DNA from 3 places in the Psychrobacillus sp. FSL K6-1464 genome. Region 2 is predicted to be linked to each of the others. Evidence: a T-box and tRNA genes for the amino acid it is inferred to sense, from the RefSeq annotation. Region 2 holds a T-box; the other regions hold tRNA genes.
The links. The T-box of region 2 lies ahead of thrS (threonine--tRNA ligase). A T-box ahead of a tRNA ligase gene usually reads a tRNA of that ligase, here a tRNA-Thr.
Positions count from the first base shown of each region.

Region 1: it has a tRNA-Thr gene. The T-box ahead of thrS (threonine--tRNA ligase) is inferred to sense a tRNA for this amino acid. The anticodon was not compared.
Region 3: it has a tRNA-Thr gene. The T-box ahead of thrS (threonine--tRNA ligase) is inferred to sense a tRNA for this amino acid. The anticodon was not compared.

Region 1 covers NZ_JBBOOP010000001.1:93,208-99,646, forward strand. The annotation lists rRNA gene MKX39_RS00440 (23S ribosomal RNA) at 1-1,161, shown strand, start outside; rRNA gene rrf (5S ribosomal RNA) at 1,282-1,397, shown strand; tRNA gene MKX39_RS00450 (tRNA-Val) at 1,422-1,497, shown strand; tRNA gene MKX39_RS00455 (tRNA-Thr) at 1,511-1,586, shown strand; tRNA gene MKX39_RS00460 (tRNA-Lys) at 1,595-1,667, shown strand; tRNA gene MKX39_RS00465 (tRNA-Leu) at 1,696-1,780, shown strand; tRNA gene MKX39_RS00470 (tRNA-Gly) at 1,798-1,872, shown strand; tRNA gene MKX39_RS00475 (tRNA-Leu) at 1,888-1,976, shown strand; tRNA gene MKX39_RS00480 (tRNA-Arg) at 1,992-2,068, shown strand; tRNA gene MKX39_RS00485 (tRNA-Pro) at 2,074-2,150, shown strand; tRNA gene MKX39_RS00490 (tRNA-Ala) at 2,163-2,238, shown strand; rRNA gene MKX39_RS00495 (16S ribosomal RNA) at 2,418-3,971, shown strand; tRNA gene MKX39_RS00500 (tRNA-Ile) at 4,066-4,142, shown strand; tRNA gene MKX39_RS00505 (tRNA-Ala) at 4,160-4,235, shown strand; rRNA gene MKX39_RS00510 (23S ribosomal RNA) at 4,351-6,439, shown strand, end outside.
Region 2 covers NZ_JBBOOP010000001.1:3,409,751-3,416,189, reverse strand. The annotation lists gene MKX39_RS17330 (catalase) at 1-271, shown strand, start outside; gene MKX39_RS17325 (FAD-dependent oxidoreductase) at 469-1,809, shown strand; T-box leader at 1,863-2,088, shown strand; T-box leader at 2,126-2,351, shown strand; gene thrS (threonine--tRNA ligase) at 2,357-3,604, shown strand; gene MKX39_RS17315 (GNAT family N-acetyltransferase) at 3,677-4,426, shown strand; gene MKX39_RS17310 (DegV family protein) at 4,437-5,285, opposite strand; gene MKX39_RS17305 (GNAT family N-acetyltransferase) at 5,508-6,014, shown strand; gene MKX39_RS17300 (methyltransferase domain-containing protein) at 6,069-6,439, shown strand, end outside.
Region 3 covers NZ_JBBOOP010000002.1:89,375-95,813, reverse strand. The annotation lists gene MKX39_RS20405 (hypothetical protein) at 488-784, shown strand; tRNA gene MKX39_RS20400 (tRNA-Cys) at 853-929, shown strand; tRNA gene MKX39_RS20395 (tRNA-Gln) at 935-1,009, shown strand; tRNA gene MKX39_RS20390 (tRNA-Asp) at 1,017-1,091, shown strand; tRNA gene MKX39_RS20385 (tRNA-Pro) at 1,098-1,175, shown strand; tRNA gene MKX39_RS20380 (tRNA-Tyr) at 1,181-1,265, shown strand; tRNA gene MKX39_RS20375 (tRNA-Leu) at 1,283-1,367, shown strand; tRNA gene MKX39_RS20370 (tRNA-Glu) at 1,448-1,522, shown strand; tRNA gene MKX39_RS20365 (tRNA-Leu) at 1,529-1,613, shown strand; tRNA gene MKX39_RS20360 (tRNA-Thr) at 1,619-1,690, shown strand; tRNA gene MKX39_RS20355 (tRNA-Lys) at 1,776-1,847, shown strand; tRNA gene MKX39_RS20350 (tRNA-Gly) at 1,856-1,930, shown strand; gene MKX39_RS20345 (hypothetical protein) at 1,901-2,194, shown strand; tRNA gene MKX39_RS20340 (tRNA-Arg) at 2,203-2,276, shown strand; tRNA gene MKX39_RS20335 (tRNA-Ile) at 2,361-2,435, shown strand; tRNA gene MKX39_RS20330 (tRNA-Pro) at 2,442-2,519, shown strand; tRNA gene MKX39_RS20325 (tRNA-Ala) at 2,523-2,597, shown strand; tRNA gene MKX39_RS20320 (tRNA-Ser) at 2,619-2,710, shown strand; tRNA gene MKX39_RS20315 (tRNA-Ser) at 2,715-2,806, shown strand; tRNA gene MKX39_RS20310 (tRNA-Ser) at 2,812-2,901, shown strand; tRNA gene MKX39_RS20305 (tRNA-Asp) at 2,907-2,981, shown strand; tRNA gene MKX39_RS20300 (tRNA-Leu) at 2,999-3,084, shown strand; tRNA gene MKX39_RS20295 (tRNA-Arg) at 3,089-3,165, shown strand; tRNA gene MKX39_RS20290 (tRNA-Val) at 3,244-3,319, shown strand; gene MKX39_RS20285 (ATP-grasp domain-containing protein) at 3,355-4,170, shown strand; gene MKX39_RS20280 (GatB/YqeY domain-containing protein) at 4,207-4,638, shown strand; tRNA gene MKX39_RS20275 (tRNA-Asn) at 4,669-4,744, shown strand; tRNA gene MKX39_RS20270 (tRNA-Asn) at 4,750-4,825, shown strand; tRNA gene MKX39_RS20265 (tRNA-Gly) at 4,857-4,930, shown strand; tRNA gene MKX39_RS20260 (tRNA-Ile) at 4,934-5,008, shown strand; tRNA gene MKX39_RS20255 (tRNA-Phe) at 5,013-5,087, shown strand; tRNA gene MKX39_RS20250 (tRNA-Thr) at 5,093-5,169, shown strand; tRNA gene MKX39_RS20245 (tRNA-His) at 5,182-5,254, shown strand; gene MKX39_RS20240 (TerD family protein) at 5,609-6,208, shown strand; gene MKX39_RS20235 (TerD family protein) at 6,266-6,439, shown strand, end outside.

The DNA of each region.
Region 1 (6,439 bases), 3.3 Mb from region 2:
AGCCTAGAAGAGCCGCAGTGAATAGGCCCAGGCGACTGTTTAGCAAAAACACAGGTCTATGCAAAACCGTAAGGTGAAGTATATGGGCTGACGCCTGCCCGGTGCTGGAAGGTTAAGAGGAGTGCTTAGCGCAAGCGAAGGTGCGAATTGAAGCCCCAGTAAACGGCGGCCGTAACTATAACGGTCCTAAGGTAGCGAAATTCCTTGTCGGGTAAGTTCCGACCCGCACGAAAGGCGTAACGATCTGGGCACTGTCTCAACGAGAGACTCGGTGAAATTATAGTACCTGTGAAGATGCAGGTTACCCGCGACAGGACGGAAAGACCCCGTGGAGCTTTACTATAGCTTGATATTGAATTTTGGTGCAACTTGTACAGGATAGGCAGGAGCCTTAGAGCCCGGAGCGCCAGCTTCGGAGGAGGCGTCGGTGGGATACTGCCCTGGTTGTATTGAAATTCTAACCCATACCCGTAACCCGGGTAGGAGACAGTGTCAGGCGGGTAGTTTGACTGGGGCGGTCGCCTCCTAAAGTGTAACGGAGGCGCCCAAAGGTTCCCTCAGAATGGTTGGAAATCATTCGAAGAGTGTAAAGGCAGAAGGGAGCTTGACTGCGAGACCTACAAGTCGAGCAGGGTCGAAAGACGGGCTTAGTGATCCGGTGGTTCCGCATGGAAGGGCCATCGCTCAACGGATAAAAGCTACCCCGGGGATAACAGGCTTATCTCCCCCAAGAGTCCACATCGACGGGGAGGTTTGGCACCTCGATGTCGGCTCATCGCATCCTGGGGCTGTAGTCGGTCCCAAGGGTTGGGCTGTTCGCCCATTAAAGCGGTACGCGAGCTGGGTTCAGAACGTCGTGAGACAGTTCGGTCCCTATCCGTCGTGGGCGTAGGAAATTTGAGAGGAGCTGTCCTTAGTACGAGAGGACCGGGATGGACACACCGCTGGTGTACCAGTTGTTCTGCCAAGAGCATCGCTGGGTAGCTATGTGTGGACGGGATAAGTGCTGAAAGCATCTAAGCACGAAGCCCCCCTCAAGATGAGATTTCCCATTACGCAAGTAAGTAAGATCCCTCAAAGACGATGAGGTAGATAGGTTCGGGGTGGAAGCGTGGCGACACGTGCAGCTGACGAATACTAATCGATCGAGGACTTAACCAAATTTGTTTAACGTAACAATGTCGTTTATCCAGTTTTGAAAGAATAAAACTTTTTTAAAATAACTCTTGTATTATTCTACAGAGTTGTTATAATAAAGGATGTCTTTCAAAAGTATTCAAGTCTAGTGACGATAGCGAAGAGGTCACACCCGTTCCCATACCGAACACGGAAGTTAAGCTCTTCAGCGCCGATGGTAGTTGGGGGTTTCCCCCTGTGAGAGTAGGACGTCGCTGGGCTTGCAATAAAATTATATATCCCATGGAGGATTAGCTCAGCTGGGAGAGCATCTGCCTTACAAGCAGAGGGTCGGCGGTTCGAGCCCGTCATCCTCCACCATATATTTACTCCTGCCGGAGTAGCTCAACTGGTAGAGCAACTGACTTGTAATCAGTAGGTTGAGGGTTCAAGTCCTTTCTCCGGCACCACTTTTTTCGAGCCATTAGCTCAGTTGGTAGAGCATCTGACTTTTAATCAGAGGGTCGTAGGTTCGAATCCTACATGGCTCATCACTTTTTATAGTGAATTATATTTTTTGCGGGTGTGGCGGAACTGGCAGACGCACTAGACTTAGGATCTAGCGCCGCAAGGCGTGGGGGTTCGACTCCCTTCACCCGCACCATTTAATTTAATAACCGAGCGGAAGTAGTTCAGTGGTAGAACACCACCTTGCCAAGGTGGGGGTCGCGAGTTCGAACCTCGTCTTCCGCTCCAAAGATTCACTAAAGTGCCGGGGTGGCGGAACTGGCAGACGCACAGGACTTAAAATCCTGCGGTAGGTGACTACCGTACCGGTTCGATTCCGGTCCTCGGCACCACTTTTTTGAAACATTGCGCTCGTAGCTCAATTGGATAGAGCACTTGACTACGAATCAAGAGGTTGCAGGTTCGAGTCCTGCCGAGCGCACCATATAACGGGAAGTAGCTCAGCTTGGTAGAGCACTTGGTTTGGGACCAAGGGGTCGCAGGTTCGAATCCTGTCTTCCCGACCAGTTATTATTTTCGGGGCCTTAGCTCAGCTGGGAGAGCGCCTGCCTTGCACGCAGGAGGTCAGCGGTTCGATCCCGCTAGGCTCCACCATGAACATTGAAAACTGAACATGCAAAACGTTAAGAAACATAGCTTTCAACTAACTTGTTAGGATGATAGCAAAACAATTTTGGACATCATTTAATGATGATGCCAGCAAAACAAAATGAGCTTTTAAACTAGTTCTAATTTGTCCGCTTTCAATGTGCTCTGCATACTGGAAGTGAACTATTATGGAGAGTTTGATCCTGGCTCAGGACGAACGCTGGCGGCATGCCTAATACATGCAAGTCGAGCGAATGACGAAGAAGCTTGCTTCTTCTGATTTAGCGGCGGACGGGTGAGTAACACGTGGGCAACCTGCCCTGTAGATTGGGATAACTCCGGGAAACCGGGGCTAATACCGAATAATCCATTTCCTCACATGGGGAGATGTTAAAAGACGGTTTCGGCTGTCACTACAGGATGGGCCCGCGGCGCATTAGCTAGTTGGTGAGGTAACGGCTCACCAAGGCGACGATGCGTAGCCGACCTGAGAGGGTGATCGGCCACACTGGGACTGAGACACGGCCCAGACTCCTACGGGAGGCAGCAGTAGGGAATCTTCCACAATGGACGAAAGTCTGATGGAGCAATGCCGCGTGAGTGAAGAAGGTTTTCGGATCGTAAAACTCTGTTGTGAGGGAAGAACAAGTATGAGAGTAACTGCTCGTACCTTGACGGTACCTCATTAGAAAGCCACGGCTAACTACGTGCCAGCAGCCGCGGTAATACGTAGGTGGCAAGCGTTGTCCGGAATTATTGGGCGTAAAGCGCGCGCAGGCGGTCCTTTAAGTCTGATGTGAAATCCCACGGCTCAACCGTGGAAGGTCATTGGAAACTGGGGGACTTGAGTACAGAAGAGGAAAGCGGAATTCCAAGTGTAGCGGTGAAATGCGTAGAGATTTGGAGGAACACCAGTGGCGAAGGCGGCTTTCTGGTCTGTAACTGACGCTGAGGCGCGAAAGCGTGGGGAGCAAACAGGATTAGATACCCTGGTAGTCCACGCCGTAAACGATGAGTGCTAAGTGTTAGGGGGTTTCCGCCCCTTAGTGCTGCAGCTAACGCATTAAGCACTCCGCCTGGGGAGTACGGTCGCAAGACTGAAACTCAAAGGAATTGACGGGGGCCCGCACAAGCGGTGGAGCATGTGGTTTAATTCGAAGCAACGCGAAGAACCTTACCAGGTCTTGACATCCCGCTGACCGGCCTAGAGATAGGCTTTTCCCTTCGGGGACAGCGGTGACAGGTGGTGCATGGTTGTCGTCAGCTCGTGTCGTGAGATGTTGGGTTAAGTCCCGCAACGAGCGCAACCCTTGATCTTAGTTGCCAGCATTTAGTTGGGCACTCTAAGGTGACTGCCGGTGATAAACCGGAGGAAGGTGGGGATGACGTCAAATCATCATGCCCCTTATGACCTGGGCTACACACGTGCTACAATGGACGGTACAGAGGGTCGCAACCCCGCGAGGGTGAGCAAATCCCATAAAACCGTTCTCAGTTCGGATTGTAGGCTGCAACTCGCCTACATGAAGCCGGAATCGCTAGTAATCGTGGATCAGCATGCCACGGTGAATACGTTCCCGGGCCTTGTACACACCGCCCGTCACACCACGAGAGTTTGTAACACCCGAAGTCGGTGGGGTAACCCTTACGGGAGCCAGCCGCCGAAGGTGGGACAGATGATTGGGGTGAAGTCGTAACAAGGTAGCCGTATCGGAAGGTGCGGCTGGATCACCTCCTTTCTAAGGATAATATCGGAATACGAATCTTTATTCGTATCTTAACGTTTTGCAGTTCAGTTTTGAATGTTCATATTAATATATGGAAATTCAAAGAGGGCCTATAGCTCAGCTGGTTAGAGCGCACGCCTGATAAGCGTGAGGTCGATGGTTCGAGTCCATTTAGGCCCACCATACCCTTTTTTTGTTTCGGGGCCTTAGCTCAGCTGGGAGAGCGCCTGCCTTGCACGCAGGAGGTCAGCGGTTCGATCCCGCTAGGCTCCACCAAAGATTATAATTTGTTCTTTGAAAACTGGATAAAACGACATTGAAACAATAAACAACAAGAAATTCTGTTGTGATTATTTACGTAATCACGACGTGTAAGACTTTTTAACTTTTAGGTTAAGTTAATAAGGGCGCACGGTGAATGCCTTGGCACTAGGAGTCGACGAAGGACGGCACTAACACCGATATGCTTCGGGGAGCTGTAAGTGAGCTTTGATCCGGAGATTTCCGAATGGGGAAACCCACTGTTCGTAATGGAGCAGTACATTTGCGTGAATACATAGCGCATCTGAGACACACCCAGGGAACTGAAACATCTAAGTACCTGGAGGAAGAGAAAGAAAATTCGATTCCCTGAGTAGCGGCGAGCGAAACGGGAATAGCCCAAACCAAAAGGCTTGCCTTTTGGGGTTGTAGGACACTCTACATAGAGTTACAAAGGAATGAGTTAGACGAAGCGATCTGGAAAGGTCCGCAGGATAGGGTAAAAGCCCCGTAGTCTAAAATTCATTCTCTCTTGAGTGTATCCTGAGTACGGCGGAACACGTGAAATTCCGTCGGAATCTGGGAGGACCATCTCCCAAGGCTAAATACTACCTAGTGACCGATAGTGAACCAGTACCGTGAGGGAAAGGTGAAAAGCACCCCGGAAGGGGAGTGAAATAGATCCTGAAACCGTGTGCCTACAAGTAGTTAGAGCCCGTTAATGGGTGATAGCGTGCCTTTTGTAGAATGAACCGGCGAGTTACGATCCCATGCAAGGTTAAGTCGAGAAGACGGAGCCGCAGCGAAAGCGAGTCTGAATAGGGCGAATGAGTATGTGGTCGTAGACCCGAAACCAGGTGATCTACCCATGTCCAGGATGAAGGTAAGGTAACACTTACTGGAGGTCCGAACCCACGCACGTTGAAAAGTGCGGGGATGAGGTGTGGGTAGCGGAGAAATTCCAATCGAACCTGGAGATAGCTGGTTCTCTCCGAAATAGCTTTAGGGCTAGCCTCAAACGTTAGAATCTTGGAGGTAGAGCACTGTTTGGACTAGGGGCCCATCCCGGGTTACCGAATTCAGACAAACTCCGAATGCCAATGATTTATGTTTGGGAGTCAGACTGCGAGTGATAAGATCCGTAGTCAAGAGGGAAACAGCCCAGACCACCAGCTAAGGTCCCAAAGTATTTGTTAAGTGGAAAAGGATGTGGCGTTGCTTAGACAACCAGGATGTTGGCTTAGAAGCAGCCATCATTTAAAGAGTGCGTAATAGCTCACTGGTCGAGTGACGCTGCGCCGAAAATGTATCGGGGCTAAACAAATCACCGAAGCTGTGGATTGATACCTTTGGTATCAGTGGTAGGAGAGCGTTCTAAGGGCGTTGAAGTCAGACCGGAAGGACTGGTGGAGCGCTTAGAAGTGAGAATGCCGGTATGAGTAGCGAAAGACGGGTGAGAATCCCGTCCACCGTATGACTAAGGTTTCCTGAGGAAGGCTCGTCCGCTCAGGGTTAGTCGGGACCTAAGCCGAGGCCGATAGGCGTAGGCGATGGATAACAGGTTGATATTCCTGTACCACCAAACCACCGTTTGAGTAATGGGGGGACGCAGAAGGATAGGGTAAGCATGCTGTTGGTTATGCATGTCCAAGCAGTAAGGTGTGAATGTAGGCAAATCCGCATTCTTTAACATTGAGCTGTGATGGCGAGGACGTATGTCTAGAGTTCCTGATTTCACACTGCCAAGAAAAGCCTCTAGCGAGGTGAAAGGTGCCCGTACCGCAAACCGACACAGGTAGTCGAGGAGAGAATCCTAAGGTGAGCGAGAGAACTCTCGTTAAGGAACTCGGCAAAATGACCCCGTAACTTCGGGAGAAGGGGTGCTCTTTTGGGTTCATAGCCTAGAAGAGCCGCAGTGAATAGGCCCAGGCGACTGTTTAGCAAAAACACAGGTCTATGCAAAACCGTAAGGTGAAGTATATGGGCTGACGCCTGCCCGGTGCTGGAAGGTTAAGAGGAGTGCTTAGCGCAAGCGAAGGTGCGAATTGAAGCCCCAGTAAACGGCGGCCGTAACTATAACGGTCCTAAGGTAGCGAAATTCCTTGTCGGGTAAGTTCCGACCCGCACGAAAGGCGTAACGATCTGGGCACTGTCTCAACGAGAGACTCGGTGAAATTATAGTACCTGTGAAGATGCAGGTTACCCGCGACAGGACGGAA
Region 2 (6,439 bases):
CTTAACTGCTGATTCTGTATTATTTGATGCAGTATATGTAGCAAGTTCACATGGCAAAACGGCCATGTTTGAAAAAGAGGCTTCGTACTTCATTAAGGAAGCATATGCCCATTTTAAACCGATTGGTGCTACATTTAGTGGAGAGCAATTAGTTGATAATCTGCACTTCACTGGTCAGGCTGGTGTTCTCACTAAAGAAACTGGTAAAGGCTTTGTAGATAGTTTCTTAAATGCTATTGCTGCCCATCGCTTCTGGAATAGAGCAATATAAACAATTATTTTGGGCATGTCCTATTAGGGCATGCCTTTTTTACATAGAATGAGAGAATAAGATAATGAAGAACTTTTAGAAGGAAATAAAAAGAAAAATTTTAAGCGTATAACAAACATAACTATTCACTAATACTTGAAGGGAAGTTATTGTTGGGTATAGAAAGAGTAATAAGGAAAGTCAAAGGAGGAAACTTCATGCACTACGTAATAATAGGAGGAGACGCTGCGGGGATGAGTGCGGCAATGGAAATTGTACGTAATGATCCTGACGCTCGAATTACGACACTGGAAAAAGGACATATTTATTCCTATGGACAGTGTGGTTTACCCTATGTAGTAGGAAAACAAGTAGTATCTTCAACGGACGTTATAGCACGAAGTGTAGAAATGTTCCGTAGTAAATACGGAATTGATGCAAAGACAGGATATGAAGTGACCCATGTGGACCCTAACAATAAAACAGTGTCAGGGAATATTCTGCAAACGAGAGATAATTTCATCTTAAGCTATGACCGCTTGCTTATTGCGACGGGTGCTACTCCAGTTGTTCCTAATTGGAACGGTGGGCATTTGTTAGGGATTCATACGATTAAAACCATTCCAAATACAGAGGCAATTATCGCGGATTTAGAAAATGTTCAACAAGTTACTATAATTGGTGGAGGATATATTGGACTAGAAATGGCCGAAAACTTTGCTAGTATTGGAAAAAAAGTACGTATTATACAAAGAGGAGATCAGCTTGCCGGTATATTTGATCACGATATAGCATGTTTCATACATGAACATGCAAAGGCTCATAATGTAGAAGTGATATTAAATGAAGAGGTTCAATCTTTCACGGGAGATACGAGAGTAAGTGATGTGAGGACAGATAAAGGAAGTTACCCTACCGATTTAGTTTTAGTTGCCACAGGGCTTAAACCTACAACGGGTTTTTTAGAGGGAACTGGCATTCAATTGCACCATAATGGAGCGATTGTAGTAAATAATTTTTTAGAAACGAATTTGGACGATATCTACGCAGCAGGAGATTGTGCAACTCATTTTCATCGTATTAAACAACTGAATGATTATATTCCTTTAGGAACAACTGCTAATAAACAAGGGCGAATCGCTGGATTAAATATGATAGGTCAAAGGAATGAATTTAAAGGAATTGTTGGCACATCCATCATGAAATTTTTTGATTTGGCTCTTGGAAAAACTGGTTTGTCTGAGAAAGAAGCGGAGCAGCTCGGTATTTCCTATGACGTGCATACGCAGGAAGCCACGGACATTGCAGGGTATTATCCAGGTAAGGAAACGATGCATATGAAATTGATTTACAGGAAGGATGACCAACAAATTTTAGGGGGTCAAATTATTGGAGGAAATGGTGTAGATAAAAGGATTGATGTATTAGCAACTGCACTTTATCACCATATGACCTTTTCCGAGTTATTGGATCTTGATCTTGCATATGCCCCACCATTTAATGGGGTTTGGGATCCCCTGCAGCAAATGGCAAAGCGAAGTACTACCAAAAAAATATAACAGTAATGTTGACTATTTGAATTTTGTTGCATATACTTAGAAAAATCAATTAGTAACAAGCGAAGAAAAGGACATGGATCATTTAAATACTTCTTATCAGAGAATGGGGTCACCGACTGAAAGCCCTTAAAGAAATGCAAATGATTTACCACCTTGGAGCAATTATGGGGAACACATTTATGTAATTATCCATAATCGGGAAACCGTTATCTTACATGAGCGCAACAGAACTTTTATGTTGCAAATTAGGGTGGAACCACGACCACACTCGTCCCTTTACCGGGATGGGTGTGGTCTTTTTGTATATAAATTTAATATTCAAGCGAAGAAAAGGATATGAATTGTTTTAACTTTCTTATCAGAGAATAGGGTCACTGACTGAAAGCCCTTAAAGAAATGCAAATGATTTACCACCTTGGAGCAATTATGGGGAACACATTTATGTAATTATCCATAATCGGGAAACCGTTATCTTGTATGAGCGCAACAGATTTTTTTGTGTTGCAAATTAGGGTGGAACCACGACCACACTCGTCCCTTTACTGGGATGGGTGTGGTCTTTTTTGTTAGGAGAAAAATAGTAAATGGAGGAATTAAAGTGAAAGCAGAAGAAAGAGTAAGTCATCAAAATTTAGGGCAACAATTAGAATTGTTCATGTCGATGGAGGAAGCACCAGGAATGCCGTTTTATTTACCAAAAGGGATGATACTACGTAACGAACTGGAAAACCTGTGGAGAGAAAAGCATCAACGAGCAGAATATCAAGAGATTAAAACTCCTATTCTGATGAAACAGGAGCTTTGGGAAAAATCAGGGCATTGGGATCACTATCATGAAAATATGTATTTTGCAGATGTAGATGACCAAAAATATGCGATTAAACCAATGAATTGCCCTGGAGCTGTTTTAATCTTCAATAGCAAACGAAGAAGCTATAGGGAGCTTCCGGTTCGATATGCAGAACTTGGATTAGTCCACCGCCATGAACTCTCTGGATCATTGAATGGATTATTACGAGTCAGAGCTTTCACTCAGGATGATGCTCATCTGTTTGTATTGGAGGAGCAGATCGAAAGTGAGATAGCGAAGGTACTAGACCTTGTGGATGAGTTTTACTCGGAGTTCGGCTTTAGCTATAAAGTAGAGCTATCCACTCGACCAGAAAATTATATGGGATCAGTAGAGGTTTGGGATCAAGCAGAGCAAGCGTTGGAAGCAGTTCTTCAGAATAAGCAGGTAGAATATCAGGTAAACGAAGGGGATGGAGCATTTTATGGTCCGAAAATCGATTTTCATATATTAGATGCATTGGGACGTAGCTGGCAGTGCGGTACTGTTCAACTAGACTTTCAAATGCCTGAAAAGTTTGACTGTAAGTACATCGACGAACACAATCAATTGCGACAACCCATTATGATTCATCGTGCAATTTACGGTTCTATTGAGCGATTCATGGCTATTCTATTGGAGCACTATCAAGGTAGCTTTCCGCTGTGGTTATCTCCGGTTCAAGTTAAAATATTACCAATTGCCGATGCACATAAAGAGTATGCAGAGAACGTAAAGTGGCAACTTGAGCAAGATGGGTATCGAGTAGAGATAGACAACCGGGTAGAGAAAATCGGATTGAAAATTCGTGAAGCTGCAATGCAAAAACATCCGTATATGCTCATTATTGGGGATCATGAAATGGAAAATGGCGCAGTTTCTGTTCGACAACATAGAGTAGGTGTATTGGGAGAAATGAGTTTTTCAGCCTTTATAGAGAAATTAAAAGAGGCTAGGAAAGGGTGAAATATTAAATATTGTCATACTAAAAGGATTTTCGGCTATATATAACGAATGAAACTCTATGGAGGTCGTATAATGGCAAAATGGATGTTATTGTTTGCAGGAATCGCTATTATAGTTGGAAATGCATGGGGAATATATTCAATGTATCAGCCAAAGGTGGGGCCAATTGGAAATGGAGAAATTGCCAATTCTGTCTGGGTCAGTATTATTTTCAGTACGTTAGCTGGTGTAATAGCAATTGCCCAATTTGTAGCTTTACTTATCCATGATAATCATAAAAAAAGATTTCCAACATTAGAAACTGAACGATTTATATTGCGCCCCATTGAAATTAGTGACGCAAAAGAGGTTTTCTATTATTTTTCAAAAGATGAGGTTACGAAGTATTATGATTTGGACACATTTGAAGACGTTAAAGAAGCAAAGGTATTAATAGGAAATTGGCAAAAGAAATATCTAAAAAAAGAGGGGATTCGCTGGGGGATTGCTACGAAGGAAGAGAATAAAATTATCGGTAGTTGTGGATATCATAATTGGGAAAAGAAACACTTTAAAGCAGAGATTGGTTTTGAAGTGGCACCAGAGTTTTGGCGTAAAGGCATTATGATAGAGGTGTTACAGCCCATTTTACGTTACGGATTCGAGTTAATGGATTTAAATCGTATTGAAGCCCTCTTTGCTCCTGATAATATAGCATCTAAAAAAACGCTAGAAAAAGCTGGTTTTGTTTATGAAGGTACTTTTCGAAAATCTGCGTTTGAAAAAGGACGCTTTTGTGATGAGGCAATTTGTTCCTTATTAAAAAAAGAGTTTGTGCAGTAGCACAAACTCATTAATATCTAACCCAGCTAAGTCCTGTTGTTCCTTCCCCAGCATGTACTCCTACACAAGCGCTAAGAGGAAGGACAATCACTTTTAGTTTAGGGAATTCCAGTAGCAATTCTTCTTTCCAAGTTCTAGCATCGGTCGTATTATTGCAGTTAATAACCGCAACCTCTGGAACATTGGATATTTTCATATCTTTACGAAGTAAGTTCATTACATACTTCTTAGCTCTCTTATCTGCACGAACTTTTTCTTTCATTACGACTTTGCCGTTATCGAAAGAAATGACTACTTTTATATTTAGAAGATTACTTAGAAAAGCTTGAGTACCTGAAACACGACCGCTTTTATGAAGCTGCGTTAAACTAGATGGAATAAAGGATAACTCGGAGTTATTTGTCATATTTTCAATATGAGTGACTACTTCCTCTATGTCATGATTTGCTTCTATCATATGCTTGCCGACTTCTAACATTTTGCCCATTGGATAAGATCCTATTTTAGAGTCAATTGAATACACTTTAAAATTTGCTATTTTTGAAGCAGTTTGTGAGGAATTATAGGTTCCTGATAATTCACTGGATGTGTGCACTGCAACGGCACAGTCGTATCCTTTTGCTTTTAAATCTTCATATAATTGCACCATCTCTCCAATTGGAGGTTGAGAAGTTTTTGGATGAATTTTTGCTGTGCGTAACTTGTCATAAAATTCGTCGTGAGTCATATCAATTGTTTCTTTAAAAGCACCATCTTCAAATACGATATTTAAGGGAAGGACATATATATTATGTTTTTCAATGAAAGTTGAATCTAATAATGCGGCAGTATCAGTAATCCAAGCAACTTTTTTCTTCATAATGTAGAACTCCTTTTTGTGCAATCTTATTAGTGCTAATTTACATGAGACATTATATTAGCAATAGTGTTATATGTCATGTTTTGTCGATATTTCGGAATCTAGTACATATTTTGAACATAATTACGTAGGAAAGTGAATTATGAAGTGGGGCCTTCTACTGTAAAGAGTTATACAAGTGCATGAATTATATAATGATAGATATTGCTTGGAGGTATGAGAATGGAGTTAAGACAACTAGTAGCAGAAGACGCGAGTGCTTATTGGGAGTTAAGATTAGAAGCATTGAAAACAAGCCCAGAAGCCTTTGGAGCGAGCTATGAAGAGGCAATGCGACGAGACAATCCAATTGAACGAGTAAAGGGGAATTTAAGCGTAAAGGGAAATTATACATTTGGGGCGTTCGATCAATCTAAATTAGTAGGAATGGTCACTCTTGCACAGGAGAGTAACTTAAAAATGAAACATCGTGCAAATATTTTCGCTATGTATGTCAGTCCAATCGGCAGGGGGCAAGGGACAGGCAAAGCACTAATGAGATTGGCCATTGATCAAGCGAGAGAGAGTCGCGAAATTGAAAAGATAAACCTCTCTGTAGTAACAAGTAATGAGGCGGCAAAGAATCTGTATCTTCAACTAGGATTTAAAGTATTTGGGACAGAAGACATGGCATTAAAGGTTGGGGATACTTATTACGGTGAACATCATATGTCACTAATATTGAATTGAGCGGAAGGAGGAAACGAAATAAATTCTCACATCATCGAAGAAATTGTAAAATGTATGCCAATAAACGAATTTGATTCGACCATTCAGAAGGTGCAGACAGAGCATCGACTAAAGCTAGTAGACTTTTGGAATATTAAAGAAGGTAGCAAAGTGCTAGAAATTGGCTGTGGACAAGGAGATACGACAGCAGTTTTGGCTTATACAGTTGGAGAGACAGGATTTGTTCATGGAATCGATATAGCTTCACCGGACTATGGCAGCCCAGTTACTTTAGGTAATTCAATGACCTTCTTAAAGAACTCGCCCCTAGGAAATCGGATTAAGGTAAATTTTGAATTGGATATCCTTCAAGCAGAAGTGGATTTCCCTGAAAAATCTTTTGATTATATTGTGTTGTCTCATTGTTCTTGGTACTTAAAATCACC
Region 3 (6,439 bases), on a different contig from region 2:
AATGTATATACACCAAGGTTTTGAATGGGATAGAACCATTTTTGGTAAAGATTATGGAATAATTGCCGAACTATAGAATATGATGTTACAACAAAACAAAAAAAACGAAAGCAGAGGTGATGGACATGTTGAGAAAAATGACGATAGAAAACTTTTTAAACGTAGCGTCAAAACAGGGGAACAATCCCTTTATTTCAACACGCCTATCATCAGACGCATCACATACAAATTTAGATAGTCGCGAACTAACAGCAGAGGGATGGTATCCTTCTCGCTCATTAGGAAAGCTCCGAAAGAACATGCAGACATACTTGTATTCTTTTTACACACCACTGGTGTCGAATCGAATGTAGATTAGTTGTATATTCTTTTCCCACTCCGAGAGGATTGAGGAAGCTGCTCCTGATGAGATTATCTCACCGGGAGTTTTTTATTGCCTAAAAGGAACAAAAACAAAAAAACTAACACACGAAAGGAGAGGAAAGACATGATGAAAACAATTGCAGATTTAATGAGCAAGCATTGGCAAACACTATCAAGCGAATCAAGAATAGGCGGATTTGATCGCCCTAGTTTCACATGTCCGGAATCTGGACGTGTTGTTGAGTATACGCAAAATACGGCAAATTTACTGGATTTAGCGGGAGAGGTTTCATTACCGAAAGAATGTTTCAAGGAAAAACGTAAGATGGACGACCGACAGCAAAAGGGCAACCCTTATTTTTCAGGGCACCAATATTTGCACAGGCGAACACATCGCATGTTTTGTCATACCTTCGCATAGGAGGATATAGACACCCTTGAAGCACTCGTCGGGAAACCGAACGGGTGCTTTTTTGTAACATTTTTTTCGGACAGGTAGCCAAGAGGCTCAAGGCGAGAGACTGCAAATCTCTTATTCGCCGGTTCAAATCCGGTCCTGTTCTCCAATTATTCCCCTTTAGCCAAATGGTAAGGCATTCGACTTTGAATCGGAAAAGTCCACGTTCGAATCGTGGAAGGGGAACCAATCACACGGTGCTGTAGATCAATGGTAGATCGCTTCCCTGTCACGGAAGAGGTTGCGGGTTCAAATCCCGTCAGCACCGCCAACATTTCAAGATGTAGCTCAGTTTGGTTAGAGTACTTGGTTTGGAACCAAGGGGTCGCAGGTTCGAGTCCTGCCATCTTGACCATATATGAGGTGTTCGCATAGTGGCAATTGCAAGGGACTGTAAATCCCTCCTCGAAAGAGTACGTTGGTTCGAGTCCAACACACCTCACCATACTTTAGAACAACAATGCGGATATGGTGGAACTGGTATACACGTGCGATTCAGAATCGTATGCCTATGGGCGTGGGAGTTCGACTCTCCCTATCTGCACCAAATTTATAAAAAGAAGGAGTGAGCGACATGCTCGAGACAATAGAAGTAGATGAGATAAGGTTCGGAAGGCAACACAATAAGGCCCAGTGGTGAAATGGTTAACACACTAGACTTTCACTCTAGGATTGCGGGTTCAATCCCCGTCTGGGTCACCAAATAATGCGGATATGGTGGAACTGGTATACACGTGCGATTTAGAATCGTATGCCTTCGGGCGTGGGAGTTCGACTCTCCCTATCTGCACCAAACATGCTCGTTTAGTTCAGCGGAAGAATGCCTGTTTTGTAATCAGGATGTCGGGGGTTCAAATCCCTCAACGAGCTTAGCTTCATCAATACAAAAAGAATAGGAAGTGAGAACGATGAAGAGTGATAAGAGTGACAAGAAAATCAGCAAGCAATCAAATCCGCCTTCGTAGCTCAACGGTAGAGCAAGGTACTTTTAATACCGAGGTTGTAGGTTCAAATCCTATCGAGGGCATTTCATTTGTGGTCATGGTCTAATGGCAAAGACGACTGCCTTCCAAGCAGTAGATGTGGGTTCGATTCCCACTGGTTGCACCAATTAAACACAAGAAGGGATCTGATGTAGATGGGAGCAAGACAGAAGTACTACTAATTGACTACAAACAACTAATCGATTTTACAGACTCGATGCAGAAGAACAACTTTAAATTCGTTCACCAGTACATTCAAAAACGAGTGAAGAAACAAAAAGAAGGATGGGAAGAGGAATGTGAAAGCTTCCTGAAGGATGCAATAGAGTTGCAAGAGAGATTGAACCAGTATAGAAAAGATTACCTTAAACGGTTCGGTAGTGAACAATAACCATATTTGCCCTTGTAGCTCAGTAGGATAGAGCAACCGATTTCTAATCGATGAGTCAAGAGTTCGAGTCTCTTCTTGGGCGTTTTATTAATGCGGTAACAGGTGTACATTTGCTCTCATAAGGCAGATTGTGTAGGTTCGATTCCTACTACTGCAACCAATCTATACATCCTTAGCTCAGTGGTAGAGCGTTCGGCTGATAACCGAGAAGTCAGGAGTTCAAATCTCTTAGGATGTACCAATATTTCAAGATGTAGCTCAGTTTGGCCAGAGTACTTGGTTTGGATCCAAGGGGTCGCAGGTTCGAGTCCTGCCATCTTGACCAAATGGGATTATAGCTCAATTGGAAGAGCAACTGCCTTGCACGCAGTAGGAAGGGGTTCGAGTCCCCTTAGTTCCACCATTTTCAAAAAAATAAAGTTACGGGTAGTTGGCTGAGTGGCTGAAGGCACCGCACTGCTAATGCGGAAGAGGGGTAAAATACTCTCACAGGTTCGACTCCTGTACTACCCGCCATAACGGAGATGTGGCAGAGCTTGGTTTATTGCGTCGGTCTCGAAAACCGAAGGGCATGGAAGTGTCCCGTGAGTTCGAATCTCACCATCTCCTCCATATTTGGAAACGTGGCCGAGAGGCTGAAGGCGTCGGTCTTGAAAACCGAAGGGCGTGTAAGCGTTCCAGGGGTTCGAATCCCCTCGTTTCCTCCAATAATGACTCCGTGGTGTAACGGTTGCACGCCCGCCTGTCTAGCGGAAAGTTGCGGGTTCAAATCCCGTCGGGGTCGCCATATTAAGTATTTATTTTGCGGGTGTGATGGAACTGGTAGACATAGCGGACTTAAAATCCGCTGCTCTTGTAGCGTGTGGGTTCGACTCCCGCCATCCGTACCAAAATAACCACGTAGCTCAATGGATGGAGCATCTGACTACGAATCAGAAGGATTGCAGGTTCAAGTCCTGCCGTGGTTGCCATAGGGGTATAGTTTAATGGCAAAATGACGGCCTCCAAAACCGACGATGTAGGTTCGATTCCTGCTATCCCTGCCAAACGTTTGCTTAGCTCAACTGGGAGAGTACCTGTTTTACAAGCAGGTGGTTGGGGGTTCAAGTCCCTCAGCAGACACCATTAAAGTAAATGAAATTTCGAAAAAAAGATAAGGAGTGAGCAAGTTGAAATGGTTAGTACAAGAATTTCTAAACAATAGTTCGAATGTGGAAAGAGTCATAACTGCTTTAGAAATGAGTTCTACTGCTTATTTAATAGTACGACTGAACAAAGATTATAGTTTAACTGTCCTCCATAAAGGTACGAGAATACCTGAAGATAATTCAGCAGATATATTGAAAAAATTTACAAAAAATGAAAACATAATGGTCTACGGTTCAAAACAATTTGCAAACGTTGCACAATCAGAGAATTTTAAGCCAGGTTCTTTCTGGAGCGAAGACTTTGAGTATGAAGTGTTTAAACAAAAAATCGGCAAGGAACTGTTAAACAACGAATTCGTGGTTGGGGAGCTGTCGGGGCTAAAACCTATTTGGGATTCCTTTTTCATCCGACCGACGGGAAACACAAAGTTGTTTACTGGTTTCACCATCACATTAGAAGATTTTCTTTCATGGCAAGAAAGAGAATCTGATGTCAATAGTGCGTATGTGGGACAGACTTTAATGATCTCACCTGTCAAAGAGATAAAAGCCGAATATCGCTTTTTCGTTGTTGAGCAACAAATCGTGACAGCCTCAAGCTATGTAGTCGAGAAGTCTACAAATATTAATCACAAACCATCTGAAGAATTGATGGCTTATACCAAAGAAATGATTGATTTGTTTCCTCTCTCAAAGGCCTTTGTTATTGATGTTGCGGAAACAGATGATGGATTTAAAGTGATTGAATACAATAATATAAACTCTTCAGGACTGTACGGTTGCGATGAGTTAAATATTGTCCAAAAGATAAACGCAATGCAATTATAGATTAAGAAAAAAATACAGAAAGTCGGTGGAAGAACAATGAAAATGAAAGACTTAATCATGAAAGATCTAATCCAAGCAATGAAAGCGAAAGACGCACGGAAAAAAGGCGTGCTACAACTCGTGAAGGCAGGCTTGGAGAATGCTGAGAAAGTAAAACGTTCGCCTTTGGATGAAAAAGAAGAAATCCAGATCGTGCAACGCGAGATCAAGCAGACCAAAGACTATCTGGCAGAAGCCGAAAAGCTTGGTCGGACAGACAGCGTGGAGGATGCGAATGCAAAAATCGACATTTTATACGGTTACCTTCCGAACCAGATGTCAGAAGATGAAGTGCGAGCAGCTCTCATACAGAGTGGTGTCGTAGCTGGAATGAGTATGGGAGATGCAATGAAGATTGCCATGCCTGTACTATCTGGTAAAGCAGAAAACGCAACAATTTCGAAGATGGTGAAACATCTAATATCCTAAAATTCGGGCAGCAACGACTGCCTTTCTTATTCCGATATAACTCAGTTGGTAGAGTATCTGGCTGTTAACCAGGAAGTCACAGGTTCGAGCCCTGTTGTCGGAGCCAATTATTTACCCGTAGCTCAATCGGTAGAGCAACTCCCTGTTAAGGAGAAGGTTACAAGTTCAAGTCTTGTCGGGTAAGCCAACTATTGCAGAGCGATGTAGTTCTGTAACCAGTGGGAGTAGTTTAATGGTATAATGCCAGCTTGCCAAGCTGGAGGTGAGGGTTCGATTCCCTCCTCTCGCACCATATGGATCTTTAGTTCAGCGGTAGAGCGGTCCGCTCATAACGGACATGTCGCAGGTTCGAATCCTGCAAGATCCACCATAACGGATAAATAGCTGAGATGGATTAGCGATGGACTGAAAATCCATAGAGGGTGGATCGTTACCACTTTTGTCCACCATACATGCCGAAGTAGCACAATTGGCTAGTGCACCTGACTTGTAATCAGGGGGCTGCAGGTTCAAGTCCTGTCTTCGGCACCAAATAAAACTGTGGTGATGTTGGTGAAGCGGTTAACACGGGCCACTGTGAATGGTCTATTCGAGGGTTCGACCCCCTCACGTCACATACTAGAAAGAGTTAGAGATAAGCGTCGTCCATAATGGATGGCGTTTTTGTCTCGTTTAGAAGTAAACTAGATGCATTTTAGGTCGAATGGTTTTCAACAGAATCTACATCGAATTTAGATGACGTTACTATTGTGTACTATAGTAACAAATGTGTAATGATTGAAATGCAGTTATAAATGGTTTAATATGTCGATTCTAGTCGATTTTTTCTATGACTTCGATTCAATTAACCAATATTATTTATTGACATTGTTTACTACAGTGTATATAATAAATGGTAGAGATGAGATAACCTCTTATTCCTTCTGTAACCGATTCATCTAAAAAAAAATAAGGGGAGTGGGCTAAGAATATGACAGTGAGCTTACAAAAAGGTCAGCGTATTGACTTAACAAAAGGAAATGCACAACTCGATCGCATTCAAGTCGGTTTGGGATGGGATTCTGCTTCTGCTTCGTCAACAAAAAAGAAAGGTTTTTTAGCAGCTCTTACTCCACAGATTGACTGCGACGCATCTGTCATCATGCTTCAAGATGGAAAGTTCCAATCGAAGAAAGATTTGATTTATTTCATGAATAAAAAAAGTAATTGCAAGTCTGTTATACATTCTGGTGATAATTTAACAGGCAAAGGCAGCGGCGATGATGAAGTAATAACGGTTGATTTGAAGTCTGTTCCTGCTTCTTACGATAAAATCGTCTTCGTAGTAAATATTTACAGCTGCGTTTCTCGAAAACAAGACTTTGGCATGATTTCCAATGCATTCATTCGAATCGTTGATCCAACAACAGGTAACGAGTTGGTTAAATACAATCTCTCGGATGATTATCAAGGCCTTACTTCTCTTATTGTCGGCGAAATCTATCGTCATGGGCAAGAGTGGAAGTTTTCAGCAACTGGTGATGGAACAACAGACAAAACCGTCAACGAAATTTGCCAGAGATTCGCATAAATACACAATACTCGCAATAAAAACGTAAGAATAAACAAAAAAATGGAGGTTTTGTAAATGGGAGTTTCCTTAGCAAAAGGACAAAAGGTAGACTTAACAAAAAATAATCCGGGATTATCACATGCAACGGTTGGTCTTGGATGGGATGTTAATAAATATGATGGAGGACATTCTTTCGATTTAGATGCATCCGTATTTTTATTGGACGCGAACGGTAAAGTGTCAGCAGCA